4 regions of the Methylobacterium sp. J-059 genome follow, and region 1 is predicted to be linked to each of the others. Evidence: predicted binding sites of a transcription regulator. Region 1 holds the regulator's gene; each other region holds the start of a gene.
What was found. Region 1 encodes LexA, which represses DNA repair genes until DNA is damaged. Its sites were predicted from a motif close to TGTTCNNNNTGTGTTCNG; they were not measured.
Positions count from the first base shown of each region.

Region 2: a site for LexA is predicted at 2,443-2,460, ahead of MKK55_RS24740 (DUF3072 domain-containing protein). Genes of this name have one in related genera too.
Region 3: a site for LexA is predicted at 1,713-1,730, ahead of recA (recombinase RecA). Genes of this name have one in related genera too.
Region 4: a site for LexA is predicted at 2,603-2,620, ahead of MKK55_RS19295 (PA0069 family radical SAM protein). Genes of this name have one in related genera too.

Region 1 covers NZ_JAKSYA010000112.1:71,170-75,415, forward strand. Annotated here, with positions in the region: gene MKK55_RS14825 (NAD(P)-dependent oxidoreductase) at 57-995, shown strand; gene lexA (transcriptional repressor LexA) at 1,166-1,906, shown strand; gene MKK55_RS14835 (ComEC/Rec2 family competence protein) at 1,900-4,245, opposite strand.
Region 2 covers NZ_JAKSYA010000160.1:29,755-34,000, forward strand. Annotated here, with positions in the region: gene MKK55_RS24725 (MATE family efflux transporter) at 1-712, shown strand, start outside; gene MKK55_RS24730 (DUF937 domain-containing protein) at 914-1,708, shown strand; gene MKK55_RS24735 (Flp family type IVb pilin) at 1,715-1,924, opposite strand; gene MKK55_RS24740 (DUF3072 domain-containing protein) at 2,146-2,430, opposite strand; gene MKK55_RS24745 (branched-chain amino acid aminotransferase) at 2,541-3,428, opposite strand; gene MKK55_RS24750 (MarR family winged helix-turn-helix transcriptional regulator) at 3,679-4,191, shown strand; gene MKK55_RS24755 (response regulator) at 4,191-4,246, shown strand, end outside.
Region 3 covers NZ_JAKSYA010000108.1:61,457-65,702, reverse strand. Annotated here, with positions in the region: gene cckA (cell cycle histidine kinase CckA) at 1-1,655, shown strand, start outside; gene recA (recombinase RecA) at 1,792-2,886, shown strand; gene MKK55_RS13470 (hypothetical protein) at 3,024-3,425, opposite strand; gene rpsL (30S ribosomal protein S12) at 4,246-4,246, shown strand, end outside.
Region 4 covers NZ_JAKSYA010000133.1:22,188-26,433, reverse strand. Annotated here, with positions in the region: gene MKK55_RS19305 (glycosyltransferase family 4 protein) at 1-647, shown strand, start outside; gene MKK55_RS19300 (ribonuclease HII) at 726-1,352, shown strand; gene MKK55_RS19295 (PA0069 family radical SAM protein) at 1,455-2,567, opposite strand; gene MKK55_RS19290 (hypothetical protein) at 2,742-3,260, shown strand; gene moaB (molybdenum cofactor biosynthesis protein B) at 3,264-3,818, opposite strand; gene selD (selenide, water dikinase SelD) at 3,978-4,246, shown strand, end outside.

The sequences.
Region 1 (4,246 bases):
GGCAGAGCGGGAAGCCCGCCGGCACCGGCCCGGCCGCGGAGAAGGATCGCCGCCCCATGCGCAAGGTCGTCATCAGCGAGTTCATGGACGAGGCCGCGATCGCGGCGGAGCTCGCGGGGTTCGAGACGCTCTACGATCCGACCCTGGTCGACCGGCCGGACGCCCTGCGCGCGGCGCTCGCGGGCGCATCCGGGCTGATCGTCCGCAACCGCACGCAGGTGCGCGCGGGCCTGCTCGCGGCGGCACCCGACCTCAGGGTGGTGGGCCGCCTCGGCGTCGGGCTCGACAACATCGATCTGGCCGCCTGCGCCGCCCGCGGGATCGCGGTCCATCCCGCGACCGGCGCCAACGACGGCGCGGTGGCCGAGTACGTGATCGGCACCGCGTTGCTGCTGCTGCGCGGCGCCTACGCCGCGAGCGCGCAGGTCGCCGCGGGCGCGTGGCCGCGCAACGCGCTGATGGGACGCGAGATCGCCGGCAAGCGCCTCGGCCTCGTCGGCTTCGGCGCGATCGCCCGCCAGACCGCCCGCCGTGCGGCGGCCCTCGACATGACCGTCGCCGCCTTCGACCCGCACCTTGCGCCCGACGACGCCGCGTGGCGCCCGGCGCACGGCGCGGTGGCGAGCCTGGCCCTTGACGCGCTGGTCGCAACGAGCGACGTGCTCTCGCTGCACGTGCCGCTGACCGAGGCGACGCGCGACATGATCGGGCCGGCGGCGATCGCCCGGATGCGGCCGGGCGCGATCCTGATCAACGCCGCCCGCGGGGGCGTCGTGGACGAGGCCGCCGTCGCCGCGGCGCTTCGGTCCGGGCACCTCGGCGGGGCGGCGCTCGACGTGTTCGCCCAGGAGCCCGTGGACGCCGCGGGCGGCGCGGCGCTGATCGACGTGCCGAACCTCATCCTGACCCCGCACATCGCCGGCGTGACGCGGGAATCGAACGTGCGCGTCTCGGCGGTCACCGCCCGCGCCGTGCGCCGCAGCCTCGAGGGCTGAGCCCCGCAGCGCAGCGATCGAAAAGGGCTCGGCGCGCGACGAAATTCGATGCAACGGTCGGATCGGCCGATGAGAACCCTTGCGGAACACTTGACGAACGTTTAACGTGTTCGTGTTTTGTTTCTGCGGCTCCACCTTCGTGTGGCCGCGCATTCCTGCGAGCCGCGCCGATGCTGACCCGTAAACAGCTGGATCTCCTGCGATTCATCGACGAGCGGATGCGCGAGGACGGGGTTCCGCCGTCGTTCGACGAGATGAAGGACGCCCTCGATCTCAAGTCGAAATCCGGCATCCACCGGCTGATCACCGCCCTGGAGGAGCGCGGCTTCCTGCGCCGGCTTCCGAATCGGGCTCGGGCGATCGAGGTGCTGCGCATGCCCGACGGCGCCGGCCGCTCCAGCGCGCCCGCCCCGGTGCCGGCAGCTCCCGCCGCGCCGCGCCGGTTCACCCCGAGCGTGGTCGAGGGCGGGCGCTCGAAGGCCGTGCCGCCGCGTCCTTCCACGACGCAGATGGTCGACGACAGCGGTCGCGCGGTGTCGATCCCGGTGATGGGCCGGATCGCGGCCGGCACGCCGATCTCGGCGATCCAGAACCAGAGCCACGCGATCACCATGTCGCCGGACTTCCTGGCCGGCGGCGAGCACTACGCCCTGGAGGTCCGCGGCGACTCGATGGTCGAGGCGGGCATCCTCGACGGCGACCTCGTGGTCATCCGCAAGCAGGACACCGCCAACACCGGCGACATCATCGTGGCGCTGATCGACGACGAGGAGGCGACGCTGAAGCGGCTGCGCCGTCGCGGCTCCTCGATCGCGCTCGAAGCCGCGAACCCGGCCTACGAGACCCGCGTGCTCGGGCCGGATCGGGTGCAGATCCAGGGCCGCCTGGTCAGCCTCGTGCGCCGTTACTGAAGGGTCTCGCCCGGCATCTCCAGGTTCGGGCCGTCCGCGGCCGGATCGTCGGGTGCCGGGTCGGCGTCCTCCGCCCGGGGGGGCGGTACGGCCATGCCCTGGAACGGGACGTCCTTCGGCTTGGGCTCGGCCGCGGGCGACGATCCGCCCGCTGCCGCGTCATCCGTTCCCTGGGGCGGGGGACGGACCATCGCGGGGCGCCACGGCAGCGTCCGTCCCGGCTCATGCGTGTCGGCCAGGATGAGGCCATTCGGCTCGACGCGGATCGCCACGGCGCCGTGGCTGGCGAGGTAGGCGCGATCGATGACGAGGGCGGCGGCGCAGCCCGGCGGTGCGGCGAGCGCCGTGATCAGCACCGAGGCCTTGGCGCAATCCTGCGCGAAGCCGCGGCGATCCTTCAGAAGCGCCACCGCGCGCCCGTCGGCCAACCGAAGCGTGCATCCGATCCGGTCGCAGGCGGGACCACCCGTCGCCTGCGCGCCCGGCCTGCCGTCGCCGTCGGCCTTCAGCCACTGCTCCAGCACGAAGTTCGACGGGCGCCCGAGGGCGACGAGGCTGCCGTCGGCGCGGCGCACCGCCGCCCCGCTGCCCTGGCGGTCGACGTAGATGTCGTAACGGGCCGGCATCGTCGCCAGGCCGAGCCCGAGCAGCGCCGGCGGCAGGGCGAGCCAGCGCAGGCGCGAGACCGGGAGCGTCGCGAGCAGCAGCCCCGCGGCGAGGCACCCGAGCGCGGCGGTGCCGAAGGCCGGGACCACGACGTTGGCGCGCCCGAGCCCCTGGATCCAGCCGGAGATGGTCAGCATGCCGCGCACCGCCAGTCCCATCAGCCACCAGACCGGCTGGTCGAGGGCGAACGGGTAGGCGACGATGCCCAGCACCGCCGCCGGCATCACCGCGAGCGAGACCAGCGGCAGGGTGAGCGCGTTGCCGATCAGCCCGAAGGGTTGGACGGTCTGGAAGTGGTAGGTGGCGAAGGGCGCGGTCGCGACCTGCGCCACGAGCGTCGTGCCGAGGGTGCCGACCACCGTCGTCAGCGACAGCGCGATCAGCCGGCCGATCCGCCCGGCCCCGTCGCGGCGGAACATCCCTCCATCGATCAGGCGGGCGCAGGCGATGAGGCCGGCCACCGCCCCGAACGACATCTGGAAGCTCGGGCCGAGCAAGCCTTCCGGCTCGTGCGAGAGCGCGATGAGCGCGGCGAGAGCGAGGTTGCGCATGCTGAGCGCCGGGCGATCGACCAGGATCGCCCCGAGCATGATCAGGGTCATCACGAGGGAACACTCGGCCGCGATGTCCCAGCCGGAGAAGACGCAGTAGGCGGTGACGCCGACCATCGCCAGCGCCGCGGCGATCTTCTTGATCGGCCAGGCCAGCGCCAGGAACGGCACCAGGGCGAGGCCGGCGCGGACGAGCCAGAACACGACCCCGGCGGCCAGCACCATGTGGAGCCCTGAGATCGAGACCACGTGGTAGATCCCCGCCGCCCGCAGCGTGTCGTTGGTGGCCGGCGCGATCAGCCCGCGCTTGCCGGTCACCAGGGCGGCGGCGACGGCGCCCGCCTGGCCGCCGTTGGCGTCGGTGATCCTGCGGGTCAGCGCGTTGCGGGCGTCGTCCACGGCGGCCGCGAGCCGGAGCGACCACGGCACCGGCTCGGGCGGCGGCTTCACCGCGATCTTGCCGAGGAGCGAGCCGACCGCGCCGATCCCGCGGAAGTAGGCGTCGCGGGCGAAATCGTAGCCGCCGGGGCGGGCCGCCTCGGGGGGCGGCAGCAGGCGGGCGGTGGCGGCGATGAAGTCGCCCGGCCGCAGGGGCGGCGCCTTCTTGAACGAGACGCGCACCCGGACCGGCCGCTCGGCCGCGGCCATCGTGCCGAGGCTCGCGACCCGCACCACCAGGCGGGCGCCCTCCTCACGCTCCTCCAGCGATTCGATCAGGCCTTCGAGCGGCGCGATGATGGTGCGGGTCAGCACCGGCGCCGCCACCTGCGCGACCCGCAGGGCGCTCGCCGCGAAGCCGAGGAGCGCCGCCATCAGCCCGAGGGCGACGGCCAGCGCCGCGGGCCGGGCACCGAGGAACGGCAGGGTCGCGGCGCAGGCGCCGGCTGCGACGAGGGGCGCCCAGAGCGAGGGCATGCCGTCGGTGGCGGTGAAGAACGCGAGGATGCCGGCGCCGAAGGCGACCGCGAGCCAGGGAAACAGCCGCCGCTGCTCGGCCTCGATCGCGAGCCCGCCGACGACCCAGCCGCGCACGGCCGGCCCGAGCACGGCGGGCGACAGGGAGCGGCCTGATGCCGACGTGGCGACGGCCCGTCCCGTCGATCGTGCGATGTCCCGCGCCATG
Region 2 (4,246 bases), on a different contig from region 1:
CGACGCGCCGCTGGTGTTCCGGATCGCGCTGCCGGCGGTGCTCACCAACCTCGCGCCGTCGGTGGCGAGCGCCTTCCTCGCCCACGTGCTGGCCCGCTACGGCGCGGTGGCGGTGGCGGCCAACGTGGTGATCGACCGGCTCACCCCGGTGGCCTTCGGCGGGCTGTTCGCCCTGTCGGGCTCGATCGGCCCGATCCTCGGCCAGAACTGGGGCGCCCGCCGCTTCGACCGGATGCGCGGCGTGCTCCGCGACGGCGCGCTCGTGACCTTCCTCTACGTGGCGGTGGTGTGGGCCGCCCTGGTGCTTGCCCGCGGCCCGCTGATGCGGCTGTTCGCGCTCGACGGGGTCGCCGCCGACCTGTTCGGCTTCTTCTGCCTCGTCAGCGGCGGGGTGTGGTTCTTCAACGGCCTGCTGTTCCTGGCCAACGCCGCGTTCAACAACCTCGGCTTCCCGTTCCGCTCGACCCTGCTCAACTGGGGCCGGGCGACGCTGGGCACGATGCCGCCGGCGCTCGCGGGCGCCGCCCTGTACGGGCCGCGCGGGGTTCTCGCCGGCGTCGGCATCGGCTCGCTCGCCTTCGGGCTGGCCGGCATCCTGATGGCCGCCCGCACGGTCACGCTGCTCGAGCGCGACGTCGTGGTGCCGGCGCGCGCGCCCGATCCCGAGGCGAGCGTCGCCGCCGGCCCGGCCCATGGCGGCGCGCTGGTGTAGCGCGCCGCGTCGCGTCGGCAGGCGCGACGTCCCCGGCATCCCGGCCGGGACGCGATCCCCGGTGGATGCGCGGCACCGATCGCGCCGGGACGCGCCCGAACGTTGGCCGGCAACTGGCCAGCGGCGTCGATAAGGGTCTAGACTTGGAACGCGCGGCCCGCGATGCGGTTTTCCGCGCGGCGAACAGACCAAGGCCGCGTGATGTTCAACCCGCTCGACATGCTTCAGGCCCAGAACGGCGCCGGGATGCAGAGTGTGGCCCAGCAGTTCGGCCTCACCCCCGAGCAGACGCGCCGGGCGATGGAGGCCCTGATGCCGGCCTTCGCGCTCGGGCTGCAGCGCAGCGCCGTCCCCGACCCGACCGGCCTGTCGCAGATGTTCGGGCTGGCCGGCGCCCGCCCCGCCGCGAGCCCGGCACCCAGCCCGGCCGAGACCATGCTCGGGCAGATTTTCGGCTCGCCGGCCCTCACCCAGGCGATCCTGCAGCAGGCCTCCTCGGCCAGCGGCGTCGGCTCGCAGGTGCTGCGCCAGATGCTGCCGATGATGGCCGGCGCGGTGGTCGCGAGCATCGTCCACATGCTGCTGAACCAGCAGGCTCCGGAGGCCAAGCCGGCGCCCGCCCCGGCGCCCTCGCCGTTCGCGGTCGCGCCGGGCTGGGCCGAGATGATGAAGGCGTTCGTCCCGGCGCAGGCCGCGCCGGAGGCGCAGAAGCAGGCCGCCAGGCCCCCGGTCTCGAAGCCCCAGGTCTCGAAGCCCGCACCGAAGCCGGAACCCGATGCCGCCGGCGGCATGTTCCAGCAGATGCTGAAGACCGGCGCCGAGGTTCAGGAACAGAACGTCAAGGCGATGCAGGGCCTGTTCGAGGCGTTCTGGGCCGAGGCCGACCCCGCCAAGGCGGCCGCGGCCAAGCCCTCGGGCACGACGCCGAACGCCGACCCCGCCTCGGAGCCGGACGCGTCGCACCGGTCGCGCAAGGGTCGGCCGGGGACGCGCTGAGGTTGGTCAGTTCTGGCTGACCGCGTTTCCGATGGTCTGGTAGACGGTGCTGACCTTGGACGCGTAGAGGCGCAGGCTGCCGACGATGGCCAGGAAGACCAGCCCCGAGATCAGGGCGTACTCGATGCTCGTCGCGCCGCGCGCGTCGGCGGCGAAGCGGCGCTTCGGCGGCACGGCTCCGGCCCCTTTCGACAGTTCGACGACCGTCCTCGACATCGATGATCGCCTTCCTCGGCCGAACCGGCACACGGCGACCCTACCCGCGCGACCTTGAGGATGTTTTAACTCGATCGGCGACGGGCGACCGTCGCGGCATCCGCCGAAGCAGGATCCGTGCGACCGGCCGTTTTGCGGGTCCCCTCCCCCGCTTGCGGCGAGAGGGGATGGGCGCTCGGGCGACCCGTCGGGAGCGGGCCCCGCGGGCGCCTTCGCTCCGCTCAGCCGTGGCCGGCTTCCTTGCGCAGGGCGTCGATGCGCTTGGAGGCCTCGGCCTTGTCGATGTCGGGATCGAACGCCTCGGGCTCCTTGGTCTCCTCCGACAGGGTCTTGAGATAGGAGGCCTGCGCACCGGTCATCGGCTCGCCGCCCGTGGTCCACTGGTCGGGATCCTTGATCTGGTTCGACACGTCCTTCGGGTCGGTCTTCGGGTTCTCGTTCGAAGCGGACTTCGTGTCGGACTTCGAATCGGACTTCGCCGTGGTCTTGGCAGCGGCCTTGGTCATCGGGCACTCACGCGTTCATGGAATGTTCCGTCAGAACGCGGCCCGCATCCCCGAGGTTCCCCGCCGGCCGGAACCGGCGGGGGATAAGACGCCCCAGGCCGCGCGAACCTTCAGGCTGCGCGCGCCTGCGGCTGCACCTCGGCGAGGTAGTCGTCCATCAGCGTGCGGGTGATCGCGCCCGGCGCGAACCGGTAGGGCCCGATCTCGGAGACCGGGGTGACCTCGGCGGCCGAGCCGGTGATGAAGCATTCCGAGAAGTCGGCCATCTCCTCGGGGCGGATGCGGCGCTCGGTGACCGCGAGGCCGCGGCGGCGGGCCAGCTCGATCACCGTCTGCCGGGTGATGCCGTTGAGGAAGCGGTCGGCGGTGGGGGTGTGGATCGCCCCGTCGCGGATGAAGAACACGTTGGCGCCGGTGCACTCGGCGACGTTGTCCTCGAAGTCGAGCATCAGCGCGTCGGCATAGCCCTTGTTCTCGGCCCGGTGCTTGGAGATCGTGCAGATCATGTACAGGCCCGCCGCCTTCGAGGCGCAGGGGGCGGTGCGGGGATCGGGCCGGCGATACTCGGCGATGTCGAGGCGGATGCCCTTCATCTTGGTGGCGGCGTCGAAGTAGCTCGGCCATTCCCAGGCGGCGATCGCCAGGTGGATGGTGTTGCCCTGGGCCGAGACGCCCATCATCTCCGAGCCGCGCCAGGCGACCGGGCGGAGATACGCGTCCTGCAGGCCGCTGACCTTGAGCACGGCCTCCTTGGCCGCGACGATCTCGGCGGCCGAATACGGCACCGCGAAGTCGAGCAGCTCGGCGGAGCGGCGCAGGCGCTCGGCATGGGCGAGGCTCTTGAAGATCACCCCGCCATAGGCGCGCTCGCCCTCGAACACCGACGAGCCGTAATGCAGCCCGTGGCTCAGCACGTGGATCTTGGCGTCCCGCCACGGCACCATGGCGCCGTCGAACCAGATGGTGCCCTCGCGCTCGTCGAACGGGATCACGGACATGGGAACGTCTTCCTGGAAATCGTCGCGGCCCGCGCAACCTGCGGGCCCTTCGGCGGGGACGATGTCGATGGGCGCGCATGCGGGCGGCGCCGGCGGGGTTGACGGGTACCAACCGGCCTGGAATATGTCAACGACACTGACGTATATCGCGCGCGCGCTCCTCCTTCCCATCCTCTCCGCTCCGACGTCCTTCGCGCCGACGTTCGTCTCCTCTCCCGCCCTTCGCGCCGCAACCGGACCCGGGCCGCACGTGACATCTCCCGCCCTCCGCGAACGCAAGGACGCCGCCGAGCCGGCCGCCGCCTGCAGCAGCGACGACCTGATCGAGCTCCTGTTCTTCGCCTATCGCGACTTCGTCGGCGATCCGGACCGGATCCTGGCCGAGTACGGCTTCGGCCGGGCGCACCACCGGGTGCTGCACTTCGTCGACCGCTATCCCGGCCTGACCATCGCCGAATTGCTCGACATCCTGCGCATCACCAAGCAGAGCCTCAACCGGGTGCTGAAGGACCTGATCGGCCAGGGCTACATCGCCCAGCGGCCCGGCACCCAGGACCGGCGCCAGCGCCTGCTCACCTGCACGCCGAGCGGCGCGGCGCTGGCCGCCGACCTCACCCGCGTGCAGGCGCGGCGGCTGGCCCGCGCGCTGGCCTCGCCGGAGGATGCGGCCGCCCCCGAGAGCTTCCTGATGGCGATGATCGAGCCCGACGAGCGCGCGGTGGTGCGCCGCCTGATGGCCCGCCGCGGCGGCGGGGCCGCCTGATGGCCGCCCATGCCCGCACCGAGCTCTCCGACGGGGCGCCGCACGTCCTCGTGGT
Region 3 (4,246 bases), on a different contig from region 1:
ACAACTCGCCGATCGCGATCGCGACGCTGGACCGCTCCGGCCGGATCGCGCGGGCGAACGCCTCGTTCGCGCGCCTGTTCGGTACCCTGCCGCGGCACGCGGTGGCCGATTCGGCCGCCGGCGCCGAGGAGCCGAACGTCGCCGAATCGGTGGTCGAGCGCGACCGCCCGGCCCTCGATGCAGCGCTCGCCAAGGCGGCGAGCGGGCTCTCCGAGATCGAGCCGATCGAGGTGATGCTGATGGGCAATGCCAACCGCTCGGCGCGGGTCTGGCTCAGCCCCGCCGGCGGGGAGGGCGCTCCGGGCCAGGAGCCGGAGGAGGCCGATCGCGAGCCGCTGATCCTCTACGCCCTCGACACCACGGCCCAGCGCCAGCTCGAGCAGCAGATCGCCCAAACCCAGAAGATGGACACCGTCGGCCAGCTCGCCGGCGGCATCGCGCACGACTTCAACAACGTCCTCCAGGCGATCATCGGCTACTCGGACCTGCTGCTCGCGAGCCACAAGCCGACCGATCCGGCCTTCCAGGACATCATGCAGATCAAGCAGAACGCCAACCGGGCGGCGGGCCTCGTGCGCCAGCTCCTGGCGTTCTCCCGCCGCCAGACGCTGCGCCCCGAGGTGATGAACGTCGGGGAGGCGCTTTCGGAGCTGACGCTGCTGCTGAAGCGCCTGCTCGGCGAGCGGGTCGGGCTCGACCTCAAGCACGGGCGCGACATCTGGCCGGTGAAGGCCGACGTGAACCAGTTCGAGCAGGTGATCGTGAACCTCGCGGTCAACGCCCGCGACGCGATGCCCGGCGGCGGCCGCCTGCTGATCCGCACCGCCAACGTGCTCGACCCGGGCGCCGCGGCGAAGCCCGACGGGCGCGGCGGCGCGCCGGCCGGCGACCACGTGCTGATCGAGGTGCTCGACACCGGCGAGGGCATCCCGGCCGACCTGATGGAGAAGATCTTCGAGCCGTTCTTCACCACCAAGGAGATCGGCAAGGGGACCGGCCTCGGCCTCTCGACGGTGTTCGGCATCGTCAAGCAGTCGGGCGGCACCATCGACGTGCAGTCGACCGTGGGTGAGGGCACGAGCTTCCGGATCTACCTGCCGCGCCACGAGCCGGCAGCGCTGCCCGAGCCGGCGCCGACGCCGGCGCTGCCGAGCCCGACGGCCGACGCGTCCGCTCCCGCCACCGCAGCGCAGGCGCCGGGCGAAAGCTTCGTCCTCGTCGGCGATCCGCCCGCGCCGCCGGCTCCGAAAACGCCCCCGCGAAAACCCTCGGCCGATCATACCGGGCAAGGGGTGATCCTGCTCGTGGAGGACGAGGATCCGGTCCGCGCCGTCAACAGCCGCGCGCTGTCGGCCCGCGGCTACACCGTGCTCGAGGCCGCCTCCGGCATCGACGCGCTGCACATCGTGCGCGAGGGCGGCCACCAGATCGACCTCGTCGTCTCGGACGTGGTGATGCCGGAGATGGACGGCCCGACCCTGCTGCGCGAGATCCGCAAGCACCTGCCGGAGCTCAAGGTGATCTTCGTCTCCGGCTATGCCGAGGACGCCTTCCGCAAGAACCTGCCGGAAGGCGAGACCTTCAACTTCCTGCCCAAGCCCTTCAGCCTGAAGCAGCTCGTCGAGACGGTGAAGGCGACGATGGCCGAGCCGTGAGGCGGCGGGCAGGCGCGGAAAAGTCTCCTCGGCGAGCCGATTCCGCCCTTGCTCGATGAGAACAAAACGGGTACATCAAATGCAGGTTCCAGCGCATTGAGATGCGCGCCCAACCCCTGCATAAGGATGCCGCACGATGGCTCAGGCCGCACTGAAAGTGGTGGAAACCCCCGGCATGGTGGACAAGGACAAGGCGAAGGCGATCGACGCCGCGCTGTCCCAGATCGAGCGGGCCTTCGGCAAGGGCTCGATCATGCGGCTCGGCAAGAACGACAAGGTGGCGGAGGTCGAGACCGTCTCCACCGGGTCGCTCGGCCTCGACATCGCGCTCGGCGTCGGCGGCCTGCCGCGCGGCCGCGTCATCGAGATCTACGGGCCGGAATCGTCGGGCAAGACCACGCTCGCGCTCCACACCATCGCCGAGGCCCAGAAGAAGGGCGGCGTCTGCGCCTTCGTCGACGCCGAGCACGCCCTCGACCCGGTCTACGCGCGCAAGCTCGGCGTCCAGCTCGACGACCTGCTGATCTCGCAGCCCGACACCGGCGAGCAGGCGCTCGAGATCACCGATACGCTGGTGCGCTCCGGCGCGATCGACGTGCTGGTGGTCGATTCGGTGGCGGCGCTGACGCCGCGCGCCGAGATCGAGGGCGAGATGGGCGACAGCCAGCCCGGCCTCCAGGCCCGCCTGATGAGCCAGGCGCTGCGCAAGCTCACCGGCTCGATCTCGCGCTCGAAGTGCATGGTGATCTTCATCAACCAGATCCGGATGAAGATCGGCGTGATGTACGGCAGCCCGGAGACGACCACGGGCGGCAACGCGCTGAAGTTCTACGCCTCGGTCCGTCTCGACATCCGCCGCATCTCGACCCTCAAGGACCGCGACGAGGCGATCGGCAACCAGGTCCGCGTCAAGGTCGTGAAGAACAAGGTCGCGCCGCCGTTCAAGCAGGTCGAGTTCGACATCATGTTCGGCGAGGGCGTGTCGAAGGTCGGCGAGCTGATCGATCTCGGCGTCAAGGCCGGCATCGTCGAGAAGTCCGGCGCCTGGTTCTCCTACAACAGCCAGCGGCTCGGCCAGGGCCGCGAGAACTCCAAGGGCTTCCTGCGCGACAACCCCGAGATCGCGGGCAAGATCGAGACGTCGATCCGGCAGAATTCGGGGCTCGTCGCCGAGAAGATCTTGGAGAACGCCAAGCCGACCGAGGACGAGCTCGACGAGGGCGAGGCGTAGTCCGCACCGCCCCTCCGAAGCGGCACACCGAAACGAAGAAGCGCGCCGGCCCGGGAGGGCGGCGCGCTTCTTCGTTATGAAGCCCCGAATGGGGAATGCCGGACGGACCGACGCCTCGGCTCAGACGTCGCGAAGGCTCACGCCGAAAAGCCGGCCGGCTCGAACAGGAAGTCGTCGATCGTCGGGATGCTCACGGAGAGCCCGGCATAGGCCGGCTTCGACAGGCGCCACGGCCGCTCGGCCCGGGCGCGGATCGCCTCCGAGGGACGCAGGCGGCGCAGCGAGCCTTCCGGCTCGACCTCCTCGACGGTGAGGAAGCCGTAGACCTGCAGCCGGGACGCGATCAGCTTGGTCTCGCGGTCGCCCGCCGCCACCGTGAGCGTCCCCGTGGCATAGACCGCATCCATCAGCGCGCGCTGCTCGGACCGGCGCCGGGCCTGCCCCTCGCGGACGCCGCCCTCGTACGGCAGAGGCCGGCCCGCGGCGGCGATCCGCCGGAAGGGGACGACGTTCTCGGCCGCACTCGAAACGCTACCCATACGCATCACCCTGACCGTCGCCACATCGCATGGTCGGGTGCGCATCGCGCCGTCCCGACGAAGCGGACAATTCGACGAATCGCTTTAATCTTCCGTGAGCGCTGTCGAAGCGGGCCGTGCCCGACCTGCCCCGATCCGGCACGGTGCGCCGCGCTGACGAGGCCGCCCACCCGACGAGCAAGTGCCGGCCTCGCGCGGGCGATGGGAGGCCGAAGTGATCAGGGAACGCGTCCGGATGGGCGCGGAGGTGATCGCCACCCGCCCGAGCGCCGGCTGGAATAGCCGCCGCCAAGGTAACGCCCCGACCGGTCTGCACAGGCCCGACGGCACGAGCCGCGGCCTCGCGGTACGCAGACCACGACATTCGCACGCTCGCCGGGCGCGTCAACCGGCACGGAGACCCGGAGGCGGATCGCTTCGGGCAACCGTCCCGCACAAAACCTTAACCTCTCGTCGGATGCGAGATAATCGGCCGGAAACCATTGACCCCTCGGGCGATGGAGGCTAGAAGCGCGCCACTTCGAACGGCCCGGGGGCTGCTGACGAGGCTGAGCATCACGCTCATCCGTTCGTCGACGACGCGCCAATCCACCGTCGAAGGCTCACATCGCCTGACGTTCTCGTCAGATCAGTAGGTACGAGCGCGCCTGCCTCAACAGGGGTGCTCCTCTGCCGACAGCGCGCCAAGGGTCCTCACCGACCCCTGGCGCATATTCGTTTTGCGGATCTCCTTCGGGAGGTTCGTGGGCGGCTCCGCAGGGAGCCACGTTACGTCGCACGGGATCGCGCTTCGTCGCGATCCGGAGGAAGAGGGCACAGGA
Region 4 (4,246 bases), on a different contig from region 1:
CGCTCGAGCGCGAGCTCGCCGGCCGCGGCTTCCGCAAACTGATGCGCTGGACGCGGGGCGTCGACACCGACCTGTTCCGCCCGGCCGATCCTTCCGCGGAGGTTCCCCCTGCGCTCGCGGGGCTGCCGCGCCCGATCTTTCTCTTCGTCGGCCGCGTCGCGGTCGAGAAGAACGTCGCCGCCTTCCTCAGTCTCGACCTGCCGGGCAGCAAGGTGGTGATCGGCGACGGGCCCGACCGCGCCCGGCTCGCGACCGCCCACCCGCAGGCCCGCTTCCTCGGCACCCGCACCGGCGCGGAGCTGTCCGCGCTCTACGCGGCGAGCGACGTGTTCGTGTTCCCGAGCCTCACCGACACCTTCGGCATCGTGCTGCTCGAGGCGATGGCCTGCGGCCTGCCCGTGGCGGCCTACCCGGTCACCGGCCCCCTCGACGTGGTCGCTGGGACCGGGGCCGGGGTGCTCGACGCCGACCTGCGCGCGGCATGCCTCGCCGCCGTCGCCGTTCCGCGCGGGCAATGCCGCGCGGAGGCCCTCCGCCGGACCTGGGCCGAGAGCGCCCGCCAGTTCTTCGGCAACATCGAGAGCGCCCACGCCCAGGCGGCCGATCTGCGCGTGCCGGCCGGCGCCGAGGCGGCCCTGCTTGGCTGATGAGGTGACGGGTTGAGAGGGTGACGGGCCGGCCGAGGAATGCGATGGGTCGCCGCCCCTTCGGACCCGACCCGCCCCGTGCCCCCCTTCGATCCCGCCTGCGCCGCCGACTACCCCGCCGTCATCGGCTGCGACGAGGTCGGGCGCGGCGCCCTGTGCGGCCCGGTGGTCGTCGCGGCGGTGTGGTTCGATCCGATTGCGATCCCGCCGGACCTGCTCGCCCGCCTCGACGACAGCAAGCGGGTCAAGGAACCGCTGCGCGAGATCCTGACGCCGCTGATCCGCGCGCAGGGCCGCGTCGCGGTCGCGGCGGGATCCCGGGCATTGATCGACCGGGTCAACGTCCGCGTCGCCACCCTCGACGCGATGCGCCGGGCGGTGCTGCGGCTCGCCCTCGATGCGCCGGTGCTGGTTGACGGGCGGGACGCGGTTCCCGGCCTGCCGCAGCCCTGCCGTGCGGTCGTCGGCGGCGACCGCGCGGTGCCGCAGATCGCCGCCGCCTCCATCGTCGCCAAGACGTTTCGCGATGCGCTGATGCGGGTGCTGGCCCGGCGCCACCCGCATTACGGCTGGGAGCGTAACGTCGGCTACGGCGCCCCGGTGCACCTCGCCGGCCTCAGGACCCACGGCCGCAGCCCGCATCACCGGCTGAGTTTCACGCGGGCGTACGGCGATGGCGGAGCGAACATCGCGGGCGCCGATTAGGTCGCGTTCGTTTGCGAGATGCCTGAGGTCGTCCGTCGATGCCAAAACGATTCAGCCGTCCTGCCGCCGCGGAGCATTGCTCGATCGCCGCCTTCGCCCCCGTCACAGCAGCGAGAACTGCTCGCCGGGCTTGGCGAAGGCCGAGGCGTCGAGGGTGATTTGGGTCTGCGCATAGCCGAGACGCGCCTTGGCCAGCCGCATCCGCGTCGCGATCAGGCCGGCGTAGGCGCCCTCCCCGGTCATCCGCTTGCCGAACGTGGCATCGTATTCGCGGCCGCCGCGGGCCTGCTCGACCAGGGAGAACACGTGGCGCTGCCGCCCGGGATAGTGCTCGGCGAACCAGTCGGCGACGAGGTCCTTCAGCTCGTGCGGCAGGCGCAGCAGCACGTGGTTCGCCTCCCGCGCGCCGCAGGCGCGGGCCTCCGTCAGGATCGCCTCGATCTCGTGATCGTTGAGCGAGGGGATGATCGGCGCGACGATCACCATCACCGGCACGCCGGCTCGGCTGAGCGCCCGGATCGCCTCCAGGCGCTTGCGCGGATGCGGCGCGCGCGGCTCCATCTTCCGGGCGAGCACCGGATCGAGGGTCGTCACCGACATCGCCACCTTCACGAGGTTCCGCTCCGCCATCCCGGCCAGGATGTCGATGTCGCGGGTGACGAGGTTCGACTTCGTCACGATGCCGACGGGATGGCGCAGGCGGGCCAGCACCTCGAGGATCTCCCGGGTGATGCGGTGCTCGCGCTCGATCGGCTGATACGGGTCGGTCGCCGTTCCGAGAGCGATGGTCCGCGGCGCGTAGCCCGGCGCCGACAGCTCCCGCTCGAGCAGGCGCGCGGCGTCCGGCTTGGCGAAGAGCTTCGTCTCGAAGTCGAGCCCGGGCGACAGGCCGGCATAGGCGTGGTTCGGCCGGGCGAAGCAGTAGACGCAGCCGTGCTCGCAGCCGCGATAGGGGTTGATCGAGCGGTCGAACGAGATGTCGGGCGAGGTGTTGCGGGAGATGATCCCGCTCGCTCGCTCCAGCGTCACCTCTGTGCGTCTGGCCGGTGCGGGCTCGTCCGCCGGCCAGCCGTCGTCGGCGGCCTCGCGGCGGATCGCCTCGAAGCGCCCGCCCGGGTTGGCGGTGGCGCCCCGGCCGCGCAGCGTTTCCGACGTCGCGGCGAGCCGGCGTCGCGGCGTGGATTCGGCGCCGAGCGGAGGACGGGGTGTGGACATCGGACTAGCAGCACCCCGGAGAAGCGTGTTTCACATGGAACATAACAGGAACATGGTCGACCGGATACGCCTCGATTTTAGGCAGTTTCTCGCGCTCTGTGGCTGTGGTGCAACGCTGGGCCGCCGCGTCGAGCCGGCCTGTCCGCGCCCGGCGAAAATACGGTATGCGCGGCCATGATCTCCGCCCTGGTTCATGTCGCCGACCCCGGCGACGCCGATGCGATCGACCGTCTGGCCGACACCCTGGGCGCCCTCGTCGGAGGCGTGGCCGCCGGGCTCGTGGGCGACGCCGTGATCGTCGCCGCCGCGATGGGCGAGGCGGTCGACACGATCGCCGACGCGACCGGCGCGACCCTGGTGGTGCCGCCGCGCGGATCGGACCGGTGGTTCGCCGGCGCGGCGGTCGCGCGCCGCGATTGGGTGCTGTGCCTGGAGGCGGGCGACGTGCCCGGCGACGGCTGGATCCGCACCCTCGACCGCTTCGTCGGCACAGCGCCGGCCGACGCCCTGGGGCGATTGTCCCGCCCGCATGCCGGGCTGGCGACGCGGCTGGCCATTCGGGCCGAGGCGCTGCTCGGCGCGGGTGCGGCGCGGCCCGGCGACCTCGTCCGCCGCGATCGCCTCACCGAGATCGGAACCTTCGCCCCGCGGCTGGTGCCGCGGCGCCTGATCGCGCGGATCGACCGGATGTGATCCTCAGGCCGTGAGCGAGGCGCCCCGCCGCAGGTGCTCGTCCAGGCGCGGCATGATCTCGACGAAGTTGCAGGGGCGGTGCCGGTAGTCGAGCTGGCTGACCAGGATCCCGTCCCAGGCGTCGCGGCAGGCGCCCGGCGAGCCCGGCAGCACGAAGACGTAGGTGGCGTTGGCGACCCCGGCCGTCGCCCGCGACTGCAGCGTCGAGGTGCCGATCTTGTCGTAGGAGATGCGGTGGAACACCGCCGAGAAGCCGTCCATCCGCTTCTCGAACAGCGGCTCCAGCGCCTCGGGCGTGACGTCGCGGCCGGTGAAGCCGGTGCCGCCGGTGGTGATCACCACGTCGATTCCGGGATCACGCGTCCAGCTCTCGACCGTCCCGCGGATCGCCGTCGCCTCGTCCGGCACGATCGCGCGCGCCGCGAGTTTGTGGCCGGCCTCGGTCAGCCGCTGCACCAGGGTGTCGCCGGAGCGGTCGTCCTCCGGCCGGCGCGTGTCCGAGACGGTCAGCACCGCGATCGACAGGGGGACGAAGCTGCGGGCGGGCGTATCGGGCATCGGGCCGTCTCCGGGTTGAACGACCGGAATATGGGCGCCCGCCCGCGATTGTCCCATCCTTCCCGGCGTGCGGCGCGCGGGCCGAGGCGCGCCGAACCCGCGATCCATGGTATCGGCACCGACCAGCGACCCCTGTCCGTTCGAACGCGCGGTGCCCTCATGGATGCGACCCCCGTCCGCCTCACCAGCCTCGCCCACGGCGGCGGCTGCGGCTGCAAGCTCGACCCGGCGATCCTGCGGTCGCTGCTCGCCGACCAGCCGATCGCCGGCCCGTTCGAGCGCCTGCTCGTCGGCAACGAGACCGCGGACGACGCCGCGGTCTGGGCGCTCGACGACGGCACCTGCGTCATCGCCACCACCGACTTCTTCACGCCGATGGTCGACGACCCACGCGATTTCGGCAGGATCGCCGCCACCAACGCGATCTC